Regions from separate parts of the Branchiibius hedensis genome, predicted to be linked through region 2. Evidence: riboswitches for the same ligand, from Rfam matches in the RefSeq annotation. Region 2 holds a riboswitch; the other holds the start of a gene.
The links. A riboswitch is a leader RNA that binds a small molecule or an ion and turns the genes downstream of it on or off. The one in region 2 is predicted to bind cobalamin.
Positions count from the first base shown of each region.

Region 1: it holds a riboswitch for cobalamin, as region 2 does, so the genes downstream of both, DR843_RS02565 (ribonucleoside-diphosphate reductase subunit alpha) here and DR843_RS04490 (prenyltransferase/squalene oxidase repeat-containing protein) in region 2, are expected to answer to the same signal.

Region 1 covers NZ_UESZ01000001.1:490,599-499,663, reverse strand. Annotated here, with positions in the region: gene DR843_RS02565 (ribonucleoside-diphosphate reductase subunit alpha) at 1-1,991, opposite strand, end outside; cobalamin riboswitch at 2,106-2,314, opposite strand; gene DR843_RS02560 (endonuclease domain-containing protein) at 2,585-3,409, shown strand; gene DR843_RS02555 (ABC transporter substrate-binding protein) at 3,646-4,566, shown strand; gene DR843_RS02550 (amino acid ABC transporter permease) at 4,556-5,512, shown strand; gene DR843_RS02545 (amino acid ABC transporter ATP-binding protein) at 5,512-6,348, shown strand; gene DR843_RS02540 (S24 family peptidase) at 6,345-6,668, shown strand; gene sodN (superoxide dismutase, Ni) at 6,779-7,180, shown strand; gene DR843_RS02530 (DUF3311 domain-containing protein) at 7,376-7,687, shown strand; gene mctP (monocarboxylate uptake permease MctP) at 7,684-9,065, shown strand, end outside.
Region 2 covers NZ_UESZ01000001.1:903,573-912,637, forward strand. Annotated here, with positions in the region: gene sucB (2-oxoglutarate dehydrogenase, E2 component, dihydrolipoamide succinyltransferase) at 1-1,497, opposite strand, end outside; gene DR843_RS20500 (DUF5302 domain-containing protein) at 1,718-1,951, shown strand; gene DR843_RS04470 (DUF4031 domain-containing protein) at 1,964-2,350, shown strand; gene DR843_RS04475 (leucyl aminopeptidase) at 2,278-3,774, opposite strand; partial or broken gene gcvT (glycine cleavage system aminomethyltransferase GcvT) at 3,872-4,968, shown strand; gene DR843_RS04485 (bifunctional adenosylcobinamide kinase/adenosylcobinamide-phosphate guanylyltransferase) at 4,995-5,549, opposite strand; cobalamin riboswitch at 5,607-5,744, shown strand; gene DR843_RS04490 (prenyltransferase/squalene oxidase repeat-containing protein) at 5,823-7,148, shown strand; gene DR843_RS04495 (hypothetical protein) at 7,537-7,767, opposite strand; gene DR843_RS04500 (hypothetical protein) at 7,774-8,103, opposite strand; gene DR843_RS04505 (CbiQ family ECF transporter T component) at 8,142-9,065, shown strand, end outside.

The DNA.
Region 1 (9,065 bases), 410 kb from region 2:
GCCACGAGGTTGCGGTTGACTTCGAGAAACTTCCCGGCCGAGGTCGCGCGCGAAAACAGTTGGGAGAACTGCGGATCCAGCCCCGGGGTGGTCCCGGCGACCAACCCGATGGACGCGGTGGGTGCGATGGCCATCAGGGTCGCGTTGCGGATGCCACCCTTCACTTTGGTGCGCAGCGCGTCCCAGTCCAGGCGCGCCGTACGGTCGACTTCGACCTCGACGCCGCGGCGCCGCTCGAGCACGTCGAGGGTGTCGTACGGGACCAGCCCCTTGGACCAGCCGGATCCCTCGAAGTTGGCGTAGGCACCCCGCTCGGCAGCCAGATCACACGACGTGTCGATGGCGTGCCAGGAGATGAACTCGGTCACTTGGTCGATGAGGTCAGCAGCCTCCGGACTGGCGTAAGACAGGCCCAGCCGCTCGACGACATCGGTGAAGCCCATCAGACCCAGACCGATCGCGCGGTTCTTACTGTTGGAGTGCTCGGACTGGTGGACCGACGACTTGGTGATGTCGATGAGGTTGTCCAGCTGCCGCACCGCCAGGCGCGTGGACTCGGCCAGGCGGTCCCAATCCCATTGGCCGTCAACCAGGTGCCGTGACAGGTTGATCGAGGCAAGGTTGCACACCGAGACGTTGTCGCGGTCCTGCGGCAAGGTGATTTCGGTGCACAGGTTGCTCAGGTGGATGGTGCCGGTGTTGTCGTTGAGCGCCCGCTGGTTGATGGTGTCCTTCCAGGTCAGCCACGGGTGCGAGGTCGTCTGCAGGGAAACCAGGATGGCCTTCCACTGCTCCCTGGCCCGCACCTTCCGATACGACCGCAGACCGCCGCGCTCGGCGAGGGCCACGTACTCGGCGTACCGCCGGGAGAAGTCATCGCCGACCAACTCGACCAGGTCGGGGGTTTCCAGCGGGTCGAAGAGGTACCAATCGTCATCGGCGACAACCCGCTTCATGAACTCGTCGCTGATCCACACGGCTGTGTTGGCCGTGCGGGTGCGACGGTACGGGTCGCCGGCGTTCTGCCGCAGGTCGAGGAACTGCGGGAAGTCCAGGTGCCAGTTCTCCATGTAGAAGCACAGCGCACCGAACTTCTTGCCACCCCGGGACACCGCACGCAGGATCGAGTCGATGGTGTGCATGAACGGGATCGGCCCGGTCGATGCGGTGTTGTTGGACCGGATCGGGCTGCCCTCGCTGCGTAGCTTGGTGACCGAAAGGCCAATGCCACCAGTGCCTTTGGTCAACCACATGACGTCGCGCATTGAGGTGGCGATGTGCTCGATGTCGTCATCCATCTGCATCACGAAGCAGTTGGACAGCTGCGGGGTCTGCGTGCCGGCGTTGACCAGCGTCGAGCCGGCCGCGAGGTAGTCCAGCGAGGCCATCTTGCGGTAGAAGCCGATCGCGGCTTTGGTGGGCTCGGTCTCGCCCACCGACAGACCCATCGCGACCCGCATCCAGAAGTAGGCGGGCACCTCGATCGGGTTCCGGCGTGCGTCGGTGGCCATGTAGCGATTGCGCAGGGTGACGATGCCGATGTAGCGCAGACCTTCGTCGAGTTGCGGATCGAGGGCTGCCGCGAGGTCTTCGAGGTCATAGGTGCTCGCAAGGCGCTTGTCGAAGAGTCCGTCCTCGACGCCTTCGCGGATGTACCCGGGGAAGCGGGCCTGGTGCAGCAGCGCCAACTCGGTCGTCGTCTCGAAGTCGCCGAGGACCTTCTTGTAGATGGTTTTCAGCAGCAACCGGCTGGCGATGACGTCGAAGTCCGGGTCGTCCTTGACGTTCTGCACCGCGACGTTGATCGCGGCCTCGTCGAGTTGTTGGGTGGTGATCCCGTCGAAGAGCGTGATCGCCAGCTCCGAGGCGATCTGCATGGTCTTGGCCATCGCGTCCGGCAGACCGGCGGCCGCCCGCTCGATGGCCCGGTTGATGCGATCGGCGTCGTACGGCTCACGAGTGCCGTCGCGTTTGGTCACGTGAAGTGTCACTGCTGCGTTCCTTCCCTCGAAGTCCGCTCACGGGCGGGGAAGGGGGAGGTAGCGCGCAGCGATCGACGTACCTGCCCGGCTCGTCCCACGAAAGCCGCAAGCACCCCGCCGCAGGCTGCGGCAGGGGCAATGGCAGGTCTTCGGACTCGTGACTGTGCGGCTCTCACCGCGCCTACCGGCCGTCGCTTCCCAGGTGGCTCACCCAGTGCTGATGACGGCTTTCGTCCTCACTTACCGCTGCGGGGCAGTGCCGGAATCTCACCGGCTTCCCTCTTGCCCCTCCCCGGTGTTCGCCAGGGAGGACCACTGCGTGCGCCACACTATCTAGGGGTTGCTTCGCTGACAACCCCTAGATGCTGTGTTCCGGCGTGTCGAATCACATGAATGTCATTTCCGCAGGTCAGCGCCCGGCCGCCCTGCCACTCTGCCCCGCCACCTTCCCCTCACCGATTTTGAGGATTTAGACGTTGCTGAGGATGCTGCGCGCCCAGAAGTCCTCAGGAACCTCACTGTCCTCAGAATCGTCGAGCGGTTATCCACACATCTGCTTCGGCGGCCGCGCGTCAACCAGCACATTCCGCAACCGTGTCCGGATGACCATCGTTGAAGTAACGCGACGCGCCGGCGGCATCGTCCCCACCCGCGCATTACGGGCGGCCGGATTCAGTGATCACGCGATCCGACAGGCCCTCGCGACGCGACAGATCTACCGTGTGCGCAAAGGTTGGGTCGCAACGCGTGACGTCGACCCGGCCGTCATCCGAGCGGTCCGCGCCCGCGGCGTGTTGACCTGCCTGAGCGAGGCGATTCGACGGGGCTTGTGGGCAATCGACGACGGTCAGATTCACATCGCGGCGAGGAAGCACGCCGGTGGCATCAAGTCCACAGGTTGCGTCGTCCACTGGGCCGAGCCAGCAATTCCGCGACATCCCGACGTCGCTGCGGACTCACTGGAAAACTGCCTGCTACTCGTTGCCGACTGCCAACCCCATGAGCGCGCAGTCGTAATCTGGGAGTCGGCGATGAACAAGGCCCTCGTCACCGCTGAGTCGATGGGGCGGCTGCCGTTGAGTCGGCGCGCTCGCGCCGTGCTTGCAACAGCGGCGCCGTGGTCGGACTCCGGCCTGGAGTCGATCGCGATGACCCGGTTGAGATTCCTGGATGTGCGGATCCTGCAGCAGATAGTCATCGCAGGACGTCCGGTGGATCTGCTGATCGGCGACCGCCTCGTCGTCCAGATCGACGGCGGGCATCACGTGGGACCACAGCGCGACAAGGACATTGCGCACGATGCGCTGCTGATCACCATGGGGTACGTCGTGATTCGCGTCAGCTATGACCAGGTCGTCAATCACTGGCCGGAAGTGCAGCACCGCATCATGCAGGCCGTGGCCCAAGGGGTACACCTCGCCGCCTGAGACCGGGCCAATTTTGAGGATGGCGAGCTTTCTGAGGACGCACAGAGCAGCGGCGTCCTCAGAAACGTCGGAATCCTCAAAATCGTCGGGAGGGGGCTGGGATTGGGGTGAAAGCTCGCCGGGAAGGTGTTACGGGCAGGTCACAAACCCGCGCGGCGACCCTCCCCCGGCACCGCAGGATGCCAGGATCAGGGAACGACCGTCACGGTCGATGTGCCGATTTTCAAGGAGCAGCAATGCGCAGCATCACCAAAGCCTCGGGTCTGGGCGCCATCACGGCGGTCGCGCTCATGACCGCACTGTCCGCATGTGGGTCTGACAGCCTCAACACGGGCAGCACCGGCTCGGCCTCGCCCACCGGCAGCGTGACCACCGGCGGTGCGGACTCCAGCCTTGCCGCGATGGTTCCTGCGGACATCAAGGCCAAGGGCACGCTGACCATCGGGTCCGACGCCAGTTACGCGCCCAACGAATACCTCGAGGGCGGCACGACCGTCGTCGGTATGGACGTCGACCTGTTCAACGCCGCCCTGGCCAAGTTGGGCCTGAAGGGCACCTGGCAGAACGCCAACTTCGACACCTTGATCCTCGGCGTGACCTCCGGCAAGTACGACGCCGCCGCGTCCTCCTTCACCATCAACGCCGACCGGATGAAGCAGGTCAACATGATCAGCTACTTCTCCGCCGGCAGCCAGTGGGTCACCGCCAAGGGCAACCCCAACAAGGTGGATCCGGACAACGCGTGCGGCCTCACCGTCGGTGTGCAGAAGGGCACCGTGCAGGTCGATGACCTGACGGCGCGCAGCAAGAAGTGCACCGAATCCGGCAAGGAAGCCATCACCCAGGTCGTCGAGCAGGACCAGTCGAAGGTCACCGCGGACCTGATCAGCGGCAAGGTTCAGGCGATGGTCGCCGACTCCCCCGTCGCGCTCTACGCGGTGAAGCAGACCGGTGACAAGCTCGAGGCCGTTGGCAAGATCTACGACTCGGCCCCCTACGGCATCGTGGTCGCCAAGGACCAGACCGACTTCGCCAAGGCCATCGCGGCTGCCTTCACCGCAATGGAGAAGGACGGCAGCTACAAGCAGATCCTGGCCAAGTGGGGCCAGGAGTCGGGTGCGATCACGACCTTCGAGGTCAACCCCAGTGTCGGTTGATCCACGGACGACGACGGACCGGCCGGGCGAAATCAACGCCCGGCCGGTCCGGCATCCCTGGCGCTGGGTAGCACTGGCGATCATCGCCGTCCTCGTGGCGATGATGATCTCCTCCTTCGTCACCAACCCCCGATGGGATTGGGGCTTCGTCGGCACGGTGATGAACTACAAGCCGGTCCTGCAGGGTCTGGTCCAGGGCACCATCGTCGGCACCATCGGCGCCATGATCATCGGCATCATCGGCGGCGTGATCCTGGCGATCATGCGCCTGTCGGAGAACCCGGTGCTGCGCGGCGTTGCGTTCGTCTACACCTGGTTCTTCCGGGCGATTCCCCGACTGGTGCTGTTGGTCATGCTCGGCGCCGGTGTTGCGGTGCTCTACCCGAAGTTGGACATCGGTTTTCCCTTCGCCCAGCAGATCCTCGGCCTGGACAACGCGCTGATGATCGGCACCATCAACGTCAGCAAACTGTCCAACGGGATCATCGTGGGCATCATCGGCCTGGGCCTGTCCGAGGCGGCCTACATGGCCGAAATCGCCCGGGCTGGAATCCAATCGGTCGACCCCGGCCAGGCCGAAGCAGCGAAGGCCCTCGGTATGAGCAGCGGTAAAGCGATGCGCCGGATCATCCTGCCGCAGGCGATGCGGGTCATCGTGCCGCCGACCGGCAACGAGACCATCGCCATGGTCAAGGACACCTCGCTGCTGTCCGCGGTTCCGGTGACCATGGAGTTGTGGTTCCAGGTCGAACAGGTCGCGAACCAGACCTACCGCATCGTCCCCGCGTTCGTCGCCGGTGTGATCTGGTACCTGATCATCTGTTCCATCCTGATGGTCGGCCAGTCCTACCTGGAGCGCTACTTCGGCCGCGGTTTCGGCACCGGCCCGGCAGCGGGCGCCAAGAAGAGTCGGCTTCGCCTCAACTTCATCGGAGGTGACCACTGATGAGCACGACAACCCCCGGTAAGCCCCTGGTCCACGCCCTCAACGTGACCAAGTCCTTCCACAGCACCCAGGTGCTCAAGGGCATCGACATCGACGTCCACTCCGGTGAAGTGGTCTGCCTGCTCGGCCCGTCCGGTTCCGGCAAAACGACCTTCCTGCGCTGCATCAACCAGTTGGAGACCATCAACGGTGGCCGTATCTGGGTCGATGGCGAACTCATGGGGTACGACGATCGCGACGGCACGCTGTACCGCCTGAGCGACAAGCGAATTGCCCAGCAACGCGGCGAGATCGGCATGGTCTTCCAGCGCTTCAACCTGTTCCCGCACAAGACGGCGTTGCAGAACGTCGCCGAGGGCCCGATCCAGGTGCAGAAGCGCTCCAAGGCCGAAGCCCTGAAGGAAGCCCGCGAGCTGCTGGACCGGGTCGGCCTGGCCGAACGCGCCGACCACTACCCGGCGCAGTTGTCCGGTGGTCAGCAGCAGCGCGTCGCGATCGCCCGCGCCCTGGCGATGAAACCGAAGCTGATGCTCTTCGACGAACCCACCTCCGCACTGGACCCCGAATTGGTCGGCGAAGTGCTGGACGTGATGCGCGAATTGGCCGAGGCGGGCATGACGATGATCGTGGTCACCCACGAGATCTCGTTCGCCCGCGACGTCGCCGACCGGGTGGTCTTCATGGACGGCGGCGTCGTCGTCGAGGAAGGCCCGTCCAAAGAGGTCATCGCCCGCCCGCAGCACGAGCGGACCAAGACCTTCCTGCGGCGCATCCTGGCCGAACAGCACGAGAGCGCGGTGCCGCAGGTGCCGGTGGCCGATCCCGCCGACGGGTGAGTCTGCCGTTCGGGATCGCCATCGTGCGGGGCAGCTCCATGGAGCCGACGTACGTCGAGGGCGACCGTCTGGTGGTGCGCTACAGCCGGCGTGTGCACCAGGGCCGGCCCCACGTCGTACGTCTACCGAAGGGACCGGACGGTCCCCGGCCGGTTGCCGTCAAGCGGATCACCCGTCGTACTGCTGACGGCTGGTGGCTCAGCTCGGACAATCCGAGCGGCACCGACTCACGGCAGTTCGGTGCCGTCGGCCCGGACGCGGTGCTGGCAGTCGTGCTGTTCCGGCTACCACGACGGTTGCCGCGACGCGGTCGCACCTGACCCCACGGAGTAGGTGCGCCTTCCAGCGCGCCCCGCCCCCGGAGTAGTTTCGACGTAGCGGACCCGCCCGATCGGAGTCCCGCCTATCCGAGCCAACGAAAGGACGCCACATGCTTCGCAAGCTGTTCGCCCCCACCATCGAGGTCAGCGCTCACTGCGACCTGCCGTGCGGGGTGTACGACCCGGCCCAGGCCAAGATCGAGGCCCAGTCCATCAAGGGCATCTGCGAGAAGGCGGAGGGCAATGACGAGCCCGACTTCCGCACCCGCGCCCTGATCATCAAGGAGCAGCGCTCCGAGCTGGTCAAGCACCACCTGTGGGTGCTGTGGACCGACTACTTCAAGCCGCCGCACTTCGAGAAGTACCCGCAGCTGCACACCCTGATCAACGAGGCCACCAAACTCGCGGGCGCCTCCGGCACCAAGGGTTCGCTCGACGTGGCGGTCGCCGACCAGCTGCTGGCCAAGATCGACGAGATCGCGGACATCTTCTGGGAGACCAAGAAGGCCTGAGTCACAGCACCTCACGAGAACCGCCGCCGGCCCCGCCGGCGGCGGTTTTCGTTGGCTCGACGGCATTCTTCGAATAGCTATCTAAAACACCGGCCGGGTTGAACCACGTGACGCCGGTCACGCGCTAGCTTGATCGATGGCCGCGGACCTCAGCGCGGTCGAGAGCCAGTGTCCACCGTCGGAGGGAGCCCCACCATGTCTGAATCCGAACCGGTAGCAACCAGACCCGATCCGAACGCCGCACCACCGGCCCGGCGCGATCTGCAGATCCTCATGGCGATCTTCTTGATCATCCCGCTGCTCGCCCTCATCCCCGTCGGCTGGTACTCGAGGGAGGATCCGAAGCTCGGTAGCTTCCCGTTCTTCTTCTGGTACCAGATGCTGTGGGTCTTCCTCACCGCGATCTGCACCTCGATCGCCTACGCGTTGTCCAAGAAGGCCCGTCCGCGGCAACCGATCGCCGAACGCACCCTCGGCGCAGATGACCACCAGGCGGGTGAACTGTGAATACCCTTGTCGCAGCAGCGAATCCGTCAGAGCCCAACACCGGCATCAACGGCGTTGCCCTCGCCATCCTGATCTTGTTCTTCGTCGTCGTGACGGTCATGGGATTCCTCGCCGCCCGCTGGCGGCGCGGTGACCATCTGGACTCCCTGGACGAATGGGGCCTGGGCGGAAGGTCATTCGGCACCTGGATCACCTGGTTCCTGATCGGCGGGGATATCTACACGGCGTACACCTTCATCGCCGTGCCGGCGGCGATGTTCGCGACCGGTGTCGTCGGCGGCTTCTTCTCGATCCCGTACACGATCGTCCTCTACCCGATGATCTTCTGGTTCATGTCTCGGTTGTGGTCGGTCAGCCATCGGCACGGTTACGTGACGTCGGCCGACTTCGTCCGCGGGCGCTACGGATCACGCGGGTTGTCCCTCGCCATCGCGATCACCGGCTTCGTTGCGACGATGCCCTACATTGCGCTGCAGTTGGTCGGTATCCAGGCGGTCCTGGAAGTCCTTGGCGTCGGCGGCGGCGGCAACTGGTTCGTGCGGGACCTGCCGTTGTTCATCGCGTTCCTCGTGCTGGCGGCCTACACCTACTCCAGCGGTCTGCGGGCGCCGGCGATCATCGCCTTCGTCAAGGACATCCTCATCTATCTGGTCGTCATCGTGGCGATCGTCTGGTTGCCCAGCAAGATCGGCGGTTGGGATCACATCTTCTCCTCGGCCGAGACGAAGATGAACGCACCGAGCAAGGCCGACCCGAGCAAACCCACCGGAACCTTCCTGGTGCCGCCGGCGCAGAACTGGGCCTACGTGACACTGGCGTTCGGCTCGGCGATGGCGCTGTTCATGTACCCCCACTCGGTCACCGCGGCCCTGTCCTCCAAGAGCCGCAACACGATTCGCAAGAACGCGGCGATCCTGCCCGCCTACTCCTTCGTCCTGGCCCTGCTGGCCCTGCTCGGCTGGGTCGCCATCGCCGCCAAGACCAAGCCGATCGGTCTGGACGGTAAGGCCAATCCGCAGTTGGCGATCCCGCAGCTGTTCGAGGACCAGTTCCCCAGTTGGTTCGCCGGTATCGCGTTCGCCGCGATCGCGATCGGTGCCCTGGTCCCCGCCGCGATCATGTCGATCGCCGCAGCGAACACCTTCACCCGCAACATCTACAAGGAGTGGATCAAGCCCGACGCGACCGCGGCACAGGAAGCGAAGGTCTCCAAGTTGGTGTCCCTCATCGTGAAGATCTTCGCGGTCGCCTTCGTCCTGGGCATGGACAAGCAGAACGCGATCAACCTGCAGTTGCTCGGTGGTATCTGGATCCTGCAGACGTTCCCGACCATCGTGGCCGGTCTGTTCACCCGGTGGTTCCACCGCTGGGCGCTGCT
Region 2 (9,065 bases):
GTTGTCCCGGGTGCGGCTGGCGAGGTCGGCGATCCGGCGAGCCAGGCCGGCGATGTTGAGGTCCCCGGCGTTCTGGATGACCGGCACGAACAAGCCCTTGGGGGTGTCGACCGCGATCCCCAGGTTCTCGCTGCCGTGGTAGACGATCGAGTCGTCCTCGACGCTGGCGTTCACGACCGGGTAGGCCTTCAGCGCCTCCACCGTCGCCAGCGCGAAGAACGGCAGGAAGCTGAGCTTGATCCCCTCGCGGCGCTCGAACTCGGCCTTGCTGCGTGCGCGAAGCCGGGCGATCTTGGTCACGTCGACCTCGACCACCGTGGTCAGCTGCGCCGATGTCTGCAGGGACTCCACCATGCGCGTCGCGATGAGCTTGCGCATCCGGCTCATCTTCTCGGTGGTGCCGCGCTTGGCCGACACCGCAGCAACCGTGCCCGACGCGGCCGGAGCAGCGGCGGGTGCCGCTGCGGGAGCCGGCTCGGGTTCTGCGGGCGCTGCAGCAGCCTGCTTCGCGGCTTCCGCCGCGGCGAGGACATCCTGCTTGCGGATCCGGCCACCGACACCTGAGCCGGTGATCGTCGACAGGTCGACATCGTTCTCGGCAGCCAGCTTGCGCACCAACGGCGTCACGTAGCTGGCCGCGTCGTCAGTCGCCGCCTTCTGCGGTTCGGCCCCGGCCGCCGTACCCACCGGTTCGGGTTCCTTCGCCGGCTCGGCCGGTGCGGCGGGCTCCGGCTTCTTCGGCTCCGGTGCCTTGACCGGCTCGGCCTCGGGCTCCTTGGCCGCTTCTGGTTCGGGTGCCTCTTGCGCTGGCGCCGCCTCGGCGGGAGCCGCTTGCGTCGGTGCCTTCTCGGCGGGCGCCGCAGCGCTGCCGCCGACGATGGCCAGGTCGGCACCCACCGGCACCGTCTCGTCCTCGCCGACCAAGATCTTGGTCAGCTTGCCCGCCACCGGAGAGGGGATCTCGGTGTCGACCTTGTCGGTGGACACCTCCAGCAGCGGCTCGTCCACCGCCACGTCATCACCCTCGGCCTTCAACCAGCGGGTGATGGTGCCTTCGGTCACGGACTCACCCAGTGCCGGCATGGTGACGGTCTCGCCACCTGAGACCTCGCCACCTTCTGATCCCTGCGCCGGTGCGGCCTGCTCCGTGGAGGGGGCCACCGGCTCGGCCTCGGCCTGCGGTTCCGCGGCTGGCTCCTGCGCGGACTCCGTTGACTGCGAGGCAGATTCGGCAGGTGCATCATCTGCGGGGGCGGCGTCACCGTCGCCGACGACCGCGAGGTCGGCACCGACGGGTACCGTCTCGTCCTCCTCGACGAGGATCTGTTGCAAGGTCCCTTCAACCGGAGACGGGATCTCGGTGTCGACCTTGTCGGTGGAGACTTCCAGCAGCGGCTCGTCCACCGCCACGTGATCGCCCACCTGCTTCAACCAACGGGTCACCGTGCCCTCGGTGACCGACTCTCCCAATGCGGGCATTGTCACGCGTTCAGCCATGCTTCCCAGTCTCTCCGATCTCTCCCAGCCCGCGCACGCGGGGTCCGTGACGTGGTCAACTCACGACGAGGACGGTCACAACCGGCAGGGCCGCACGCCTCGTCGCGTCGCTGTCCGCTTACCGCGATTGTGTCACTGGCAGCGCGCAAATGGCTGGTCCGCCCAGCGGCGGGCATGCAAGAGTGGCCAGAAGGAATCCATCCACCGGGAGGTGATCGAGGTGGCCAAGACCCCTCAGGCACGCGATGAAGATCAGGACCCGCAGGACGCGGAGCAGACGTCGAGCACGCCGGCCGACGAAGCCAAACGCAAGTTCCGTGAGGCGCTCGACCGCAAGCACGCCCACGGTGGGCGTGACGTCAGCGCCGGAGGATCGGACAGCAAGGTGCACGGTTCGCATCGCGCCGAGACCAGCGGGGCGCAGCAGATGTTCCGCCGTAAGTCCGGCGGCTGACCGAGCGGTGTCGTGAGCGTCTACATCGACGACGCCTTCATCGACGCGACGGTGGGCGGCGCGGACCGACGCTTCCGCTCGCGATGGTGCCATCTGGTCGCGGACAGCACCGCTGAGCTGTTGCAGTTCGCTGCACGCCTGGGCCTGGACGAGCGGTGGCTGCAGCGCCGCGGCGAACCCGGCGAACACTTCGACATTCCGGAGCCACGTCGCGAAAGCGTCGTGGGCGCCGGCGCCGTTGAGATCTCCTGGCGCGAGAGTGTCGCGTTGGTGCGAGCGCACCGAGCCGGCGAGACCTTCGATCTCGCCGGCCTGCGCGCCCTGGATCAGTCGGCCAGCGACTCGGCCAACGCGACCACCGTGCGCACGCCGTGGCCGGTGCCACCGGCGGGGGTGTAGCCGTAGGGTGCCTTGTCGTTGAACGACGGACCGGCGATGTCCAGGTGGGCCCACGGGATCTGCGTTCCGCCGACCTCGCCGACGAACTCCTGCAGGAACAACGCGGCCGTGATCGCACCACCCCACCGCTCACCGGTGTGCTTCACATCGGCGATCTGTGAGTCCAACGACGGACGAAGCTCCTGCAGCAGGGGCATCGGCCACATGTCCTCGCCGGTCGCCTTGGCGGCGCCGATCACCTGATCGACGATCTGGTCGGTGTTGCCGATCACCGCGGTGGTGCGACCACCGAGCGCCACCATCGCGGCGCCGGTCAGGGTGGCGACATCCAGCATCAGGTCGGGCTTGACGCTCGAGCCGATCGCCAAGCCATCGGCCATCACCAGGCGGCCCTCGGCGTCGGTGTTGATGATCTCGACCGTCTTGCCGTTCGGCATGGTGACCACGTCGCTCGGGCGCTGGGCGTCGGCGCCGGTCATGTTCTCCGCCAGGCACAGGTAGGTCGTCACGGCGATCGGCAGGCCGAGGGCAGCGATGGCACCCGTGGCAGCCGCCACTGCTGCGGCTCCCGCCATGTCGCTCTTCATCGTGAGCATCCCGTCGGCCGGCTTCAGGCAGAGCCCGCCGGAGTCGAAGGTGATGCCCTTGCCGATCAACGCGATGTGCGCCTTGGCGCGGGCCGGCTTGTAGGTCAGGGTCACCAGGCGCGGGGGACGGGCCGAGCCACGACCCACACCGATCAGACCGCCGCACTGCTGGCGCTCCAACGACTTCTCATCGGCCACCCGTACGGCGACCTTGCTGCCGGTGAAGTGTTTGCGCGCCTCCGCAGCGAAGGAAGCCGGGTAGAGGTCCAGGGGCGGAGTGTTGACCAGGTCGCGCGCCCAGCTGACCTGATCGGCGACGGCAATCGCTCGTGCGAGCACCTTGCGCGCGGCCGCGCCCTTGGCGTCCGCGGTGACGACCGTGAGCCGCCCCACGGGGGCTTTGGCGTCCTTGCTCTTGTACGTCGTGAAGGAGTACGCGCCGAAGAGCGCGCCTTCGGTGGTGGCAGCCAGCAACGCCGGCGTAGCGCTGGGGAAGAGCAGCGCCGCGTGCGAGGTACCGGCCAGTGCCCGCGCAGCCGAGCCCGCCGCGCGACGGACGGATTCCGCGTCGTCGTCTCCGGGGACGGCGCTCAGACCACTGCCGACCACCAGAACGAGCGCCTGCGTGCCGGGCACCCCGGTCACCTTGATGATCTCGTCGGCGGCACCCGATGCACCGACTGCGGTCAGGTGCGCGTCCAGATAGCTCAGCGCCTCCGGGGAGAGCCACTCGACGGGAACGACACCCGCTGCCTTGTCCTGCTGGTAGGACAAGGCCACCAGGGTCGCGACGGCCGGTCGGGTGGGGATGCGGTCGGACAGACTGATCGAGGTCATGAAGCGGATTCCTTCGCGTGGTCGGGTGATCGGTTCACCGCGCAGGTCTGCGGCACTCCCGGTAAAGATACGCCGCGGTCTTCGATACCGTTCGGGCATGACTCTCGCGCATTCTCCGCTGCATGACCGCCACGTTGCCCTGGGCGCCAAGATGGCCGACTTCGGTGGCTGGGAGATGCCGATCGAATATCCCGGTGGGGAGTGTTGCGTGAGCACCAAGCGGTGCGGGAGCGGGTCGGCATCTTCGACGTGAGTCACCTGGGCAAGGCGCGCGTCGCCGGACCGGGGGCTGCCGAGTTCGTCAACGCAGCCTTCACCAACGATCTGCGTAAGGTCGCACCGCCGAAGGCGCAGTACACGATGTGCCTTGATGAGGCCACCGGCGGTGTGGTCGATGACCTGATCCAGTACTTCGAGGCCGAGGACGACGTCTTCCTCGTCCCGAACGCCGCGAATACGAGCGAGGTCGTCCGACTGCTGGAAGCCGCTGCGCCGGAAGGTGTTTCGATCACCAACCTGCACACCGACTACGGCGTGATCGCCGTCCAGGGCCCGAGGAGCACCGAGGTGGTCGCGGCTCTGGGGCTGCCGACCGAGTTGGATTACATGTCCTTCGAACGGGCCGACTGGCAGGGCCGCGAAGTCATCGTGCTGCGCTCGGGCTACACGGGCGAGAAGGGCTACGAGCTGGTGCCCCGGTGGGACGACGCGCCGAAGCTGTGGGATGCCCTGATCGAGGCCATGGCGCCGTACGACGGCCTGCCGGCTGGTCTGGGCGCGCGCGACACCCTGCGCACCGAGATGGGCTATCCGCTGCACGGCAACGACCTGTCGATGCAGATCACCCCCAACATGGCGCGGGCCGGTTGGGCGGTCGGTTGGAAGAAGGACACCTTCTGGGGCAAGGAAGCGTTGGAGGCCCAGAAAGCGCGCAAGGACTACCGCCTGACGTGGGGACTGCTGGCCACCGGCCGCGGGATCCCGCGAGCGCACTGCGCCGTCCTTGGCGCGGACGGGCAGGTGATCGGCGAAGTCACCTCCGGCACCATGTCGCCGACTCTGAAGCAGGGCATTGCCCTGGCGCTGCTCGATCGCGGCGTCGCTGAGGGCGACGAGGTGACGATCGACGTCCGGGGCCGGGCGCTCCCGGCAACCGTGGTCAAGCCGCCGTTCGTGACGCCGCACGTGAGCTGACGCGCTCGGCGTCCGTCAGTCGTCCGTCAGTACGGCAGCGCGGGAAAGGCCGACAGATCCACGGCCCGGCCACCCAGGAGGAGGACGGCCCGGCTCAGGTGGTTGGACAGCACGGTGTTCGCCTGGCCCAGAGCGTCCTGCAGCGCGCGATCGATCGGTGTGTCGGCGGCCACCATCAGGCCGAGTTCGCGGCTGATCACCACCGCGTCGTAGGGCAGGGCCGACAGCAGGGCCGCGAGTTCGAGACTGGCGTCGGTGACCACCGCCGCCGCCTTCTCGGGCGCTTCCCAAGCACCGGCTGCGGTGATCTTGCCGGTGACCCACGCTGGCAGGTTGTCGACCGCGACGGCGTTGCGGGAGTAGAGGATCGAGCGCACCAGGTCGGTGGAGTCCTCGGCCACCCAGCCCTGCGGAGTCGAGTCCAGGGCGGGTGCCGTGACGGTGCTGATCGTGGGGGAAAGGGCCGGGTCCGCACCGTCGGCGACCGGGCGGAGCACTCGGGTGCCGTCGCCTGGAAGCAGCGACTCGGCGTACCGGCTCACAGGGGTGTGCACCCCGGCGAGGACGAGAGTCGTGGTCACGGGGACGAGCGTAGCGCGCGGATTGGACGCCGCCAGGATCGCCCGCACGGTTGCGATACCCTGGCCACCTGCTCAGGTCCGTGATCCGAGCAGGCACGGTGGATGGGGAAGCCGGTCAGAATCCGGCGCTGGTCCGCAACCGTAGGTGGTCTCACGACCACGAGCCGGGATACCAGCCATCGCGCAGCAACTCACACCCGTCGAGATCTGCGGGCCGAGTTCCAGGCTTTCCGCCCAGAATCAGGTCAGGCAGAGGACCTTCAGGAAGGCCTCATGCATCCCACCACCGCCGCGCGCCGCGCCGGCATGTTCGCGATCCCCGCCGGCGTTCTCGCCGTCACGCTGGCGTTCGGACCTCCCGCATCGGCCGCGGACAGTACCGAACCGGGCCACCCGGCCTCTCGCTACCTGGCGCTGCGCATCGCCGACGGGGGCGGGCGACTGTTGTATGACCCCTACCAGGGCCAGCAGTACGACAACCTCGGCGGAACCGCGGACGCGATGATGGGCATGATCGCCAACGGCACGAGCATGATCGCGGTCAAACAGGCCAGGGACTACCTGCAGAAGAACGTCGCCAACTACATCGGCAGCGGCACCGAGTTGTACGCCGGTGCGACGGCGAAACTCCTGCTGGCCGTCGACAGCTCCACCAGCCGGGTCGACCCCACTCCTTCCGTGCGCAACTTCGGTGGCGTCGATCTGGTCGCCCGGCTGCAGAGCCTGCAGACCGAGAGCGGCCGCTTCAGCGACCAGTCCAGTTATCCCGACGGCGACTACTCCAACGGCATCACCCAGTCCCTGGGGATCCTGGCGCTGTCCAAGGTCGGTATCAAGGCACCGACGACGGTCGCCTACCTGCTCAAGCAGCAATGCAGCGATGGCGGTTTCGACCTCACCCTGGACGATCCGAAGGGCTGCACCAGCGACCCGGACACCACCGGATACGCGGTGCAGGCGTTGGTGGCGGCCGGCAGTGATCGCGCCGCGGTCACTCGGGCCACCAACTACCTGGCCGCCGCGCAGAAGTCGAGCGGTGCGGTCGGAAACGGTCAGACCGGAGTGGCGAACTCGACGGCGCTCGCGGCAATGGCCTTCTCAGTCGCCGGGGACACCGCCCGGTGGAGCAAGGCCCGCAGCTACCTGTTCAGCCTGCAGTACCCCTGCAGTACCCCGCCGAAACTGCGTGGTGCCATCGCCGCCAACGCGCAGATCCGGGCCAGCAAGATCGCCGAAGGTGCCAAGGCCAAGCCGGACCAGTCCGATGACGTCGCCACCGGGCAAGCGCTGGTCGCGATGGCGGGTGCGAACTACATCACGTTGGACGCGAACCTGGCCGTGGGCGCGATTCCCGCGGACGAGTGCGCTGCGACGCCGCCTGCGACGTCGGTGACCCCGCCGCCGTCATCCTCGGCAGCGTCGTCGACGTCAGCGGTCAGTTCGTCCTCCGCAGTGACCGGACCGCCGGTCGTCACCGACGGTCCTGAGACCGGTGCTCCGGGGGCAGAGGGTGTGGCCATCGTGCTGCTGGGCGCTGTCGCCGTCGGCGCCGGTGGCCTGTCGGTGGCGCGCCGCGGCCGTGGCCGTCACACCCGATGAGGGGCGCTCTGCGGACGTCCCTCGCGGTGTTTGCCGCCGTGGTGGTGGCACTGGCGATGCTTGTCTGGCAGGCTCCCGCGAGCCGGGCGGCGGCCTGCGCCACGACCACCAGCGGCGTGACGGTGGTCGTGTCCTGGAACGGTGTGGACGGCAAGAGCGGGGTCACGGTCCGATGCGCCCCAGGCAGCCCGTCGTCGGCCTGGTCTGCTCTGCAGTCGGCTGGATTCAGCGCGGCCGGGGTGCAGCAGCAGCCGGGTTTCCTCTGCCGGATCAACGGCTCGCCGGCCAAGGACCCGTGTGTGCGCACCCCGCCCGCATCGGCCTACTGGGCGTTGTGGGTCGGACCGGCGGGCGGCTCCTGGCGGTACAGCTCACTCGGGGTCGCCAGCTACGTTCCGGCGCCAGGGACCGCGGTCGGATTCAGCTTCGGCGCCGGGGCCCAGCCGGGCATCAAGCCGCCCGTGGTCAGCTCGGGCGGGAGTTCGCAGCCGACGACCACACCGACTCCCAAGCCGACGGCGACATCCAGCCCTGCGCCCAAACCCACCTCGAGTCCGCGGCCGTCGTCGACGCGGCCCTCAGCAGCCGTTCCCACCCGGACGCCGAGCTCCAGCAGCACCGCGGATCAACCGCACAGCGGCCCGAACAGCCAAGGAGCACAGGCCAGTTCGTCATCCGCACGTACGTCGAGTGCAGGCTCGAGGAGTACCTCGAGTTCGGGCGGGGCCACCGATGAGTCCGCCACGGCGTCGACGACCTCGTCGAGCACGGTGTCGTCGAGCAGTTCCGCGGCGCACACCAGCGACGGCCCGTCGAGCACGCAATCCAGCAGCACTGCAGGTGGTGCAGCTGCTGCCGGCTCTCCGGCGAGCACATCATCCGCCTCGGGCAGCGGCACGCCGATCGCGGTCGGTGCCGGCGTCCTTGCGGTCGCCGGGCTTGGCGGGGCCGGCATCGTGGCTGCCCGTCGCCGTCGCGGCTGAGCGTTGATCGGTGGCACGGTCTCTGCACGCGGCATCACTGGCCCGCTCCCTGCATCCAGGAGCCTGGTGGGTGTGGGCGATCTGTGTCGCGGCGGCGGTCAGTCAGATCACCAACCCGCTGCTGCTGGCGATCGCCATGGCCGCAGTGGTGTTCGTGGTCATGTCGCGCCGGACCGACGCCCCCTGGGCACGTGCCTTCCGGTGGTACATCTACCTCGGGCTCTTCGTCATCCTCACCCGGGTGATCCTCTACATCCTGGTGGGCGCGAAGACCGGCGACGTGGTACTGGTGAGGTTGCCGACCATCACCATGCCCAGCTGGGCGGCCGGCATCCAGCTGCTCGGCCCCATCAGCCTCGACGGTCTGGTCGTGGCGGCCTGCGAGGGTCTGCGGCTCGCAGCGATGTTCGTGTGCTTCGGTGCAGCGAACGCCCTTGCGAACCCGCGCCGACTGCTGCGGCTGCTGCCCTCAGCGTTGCGCGACGTGGGCACGGCGGTCGTGGTCGCGGTCAGTGTGGTGCCGTCCTTGGTGCTCGGGGTCGGCCGCGTCACCCGGGCCCAGCAATTGCGCGGCGACCTACGCGGCGGGATCCACCGCATCCGCCGGGTCGGGCTGCCATTGATGGAGGAAACCCTCGAGCGATCGTTGGCCCTTGCGGCAGCGATGGATTCGCGCGGCTACGGTGCGTTGCGTGAGCAGTCCCGGACCAGCCGGCTGATCACCGGCGCGGTGACCTTCCTCGGTTTGATTGGTGTGTGCGTGGGCTTGTTCGGGCTACTGGACCAGGGTGATATCCCGGTGAAACTCAGCCTCGGTTTGTTGATCGGGGGACTGGGGCTGGGCGTGGCGGGTGTCGCGCTGGCCGGCCGCCGGAGCCCGGTGACGATCTATCGACCCGACCCGTGGGGCATACCCGAGGCATTGACCCTGGAG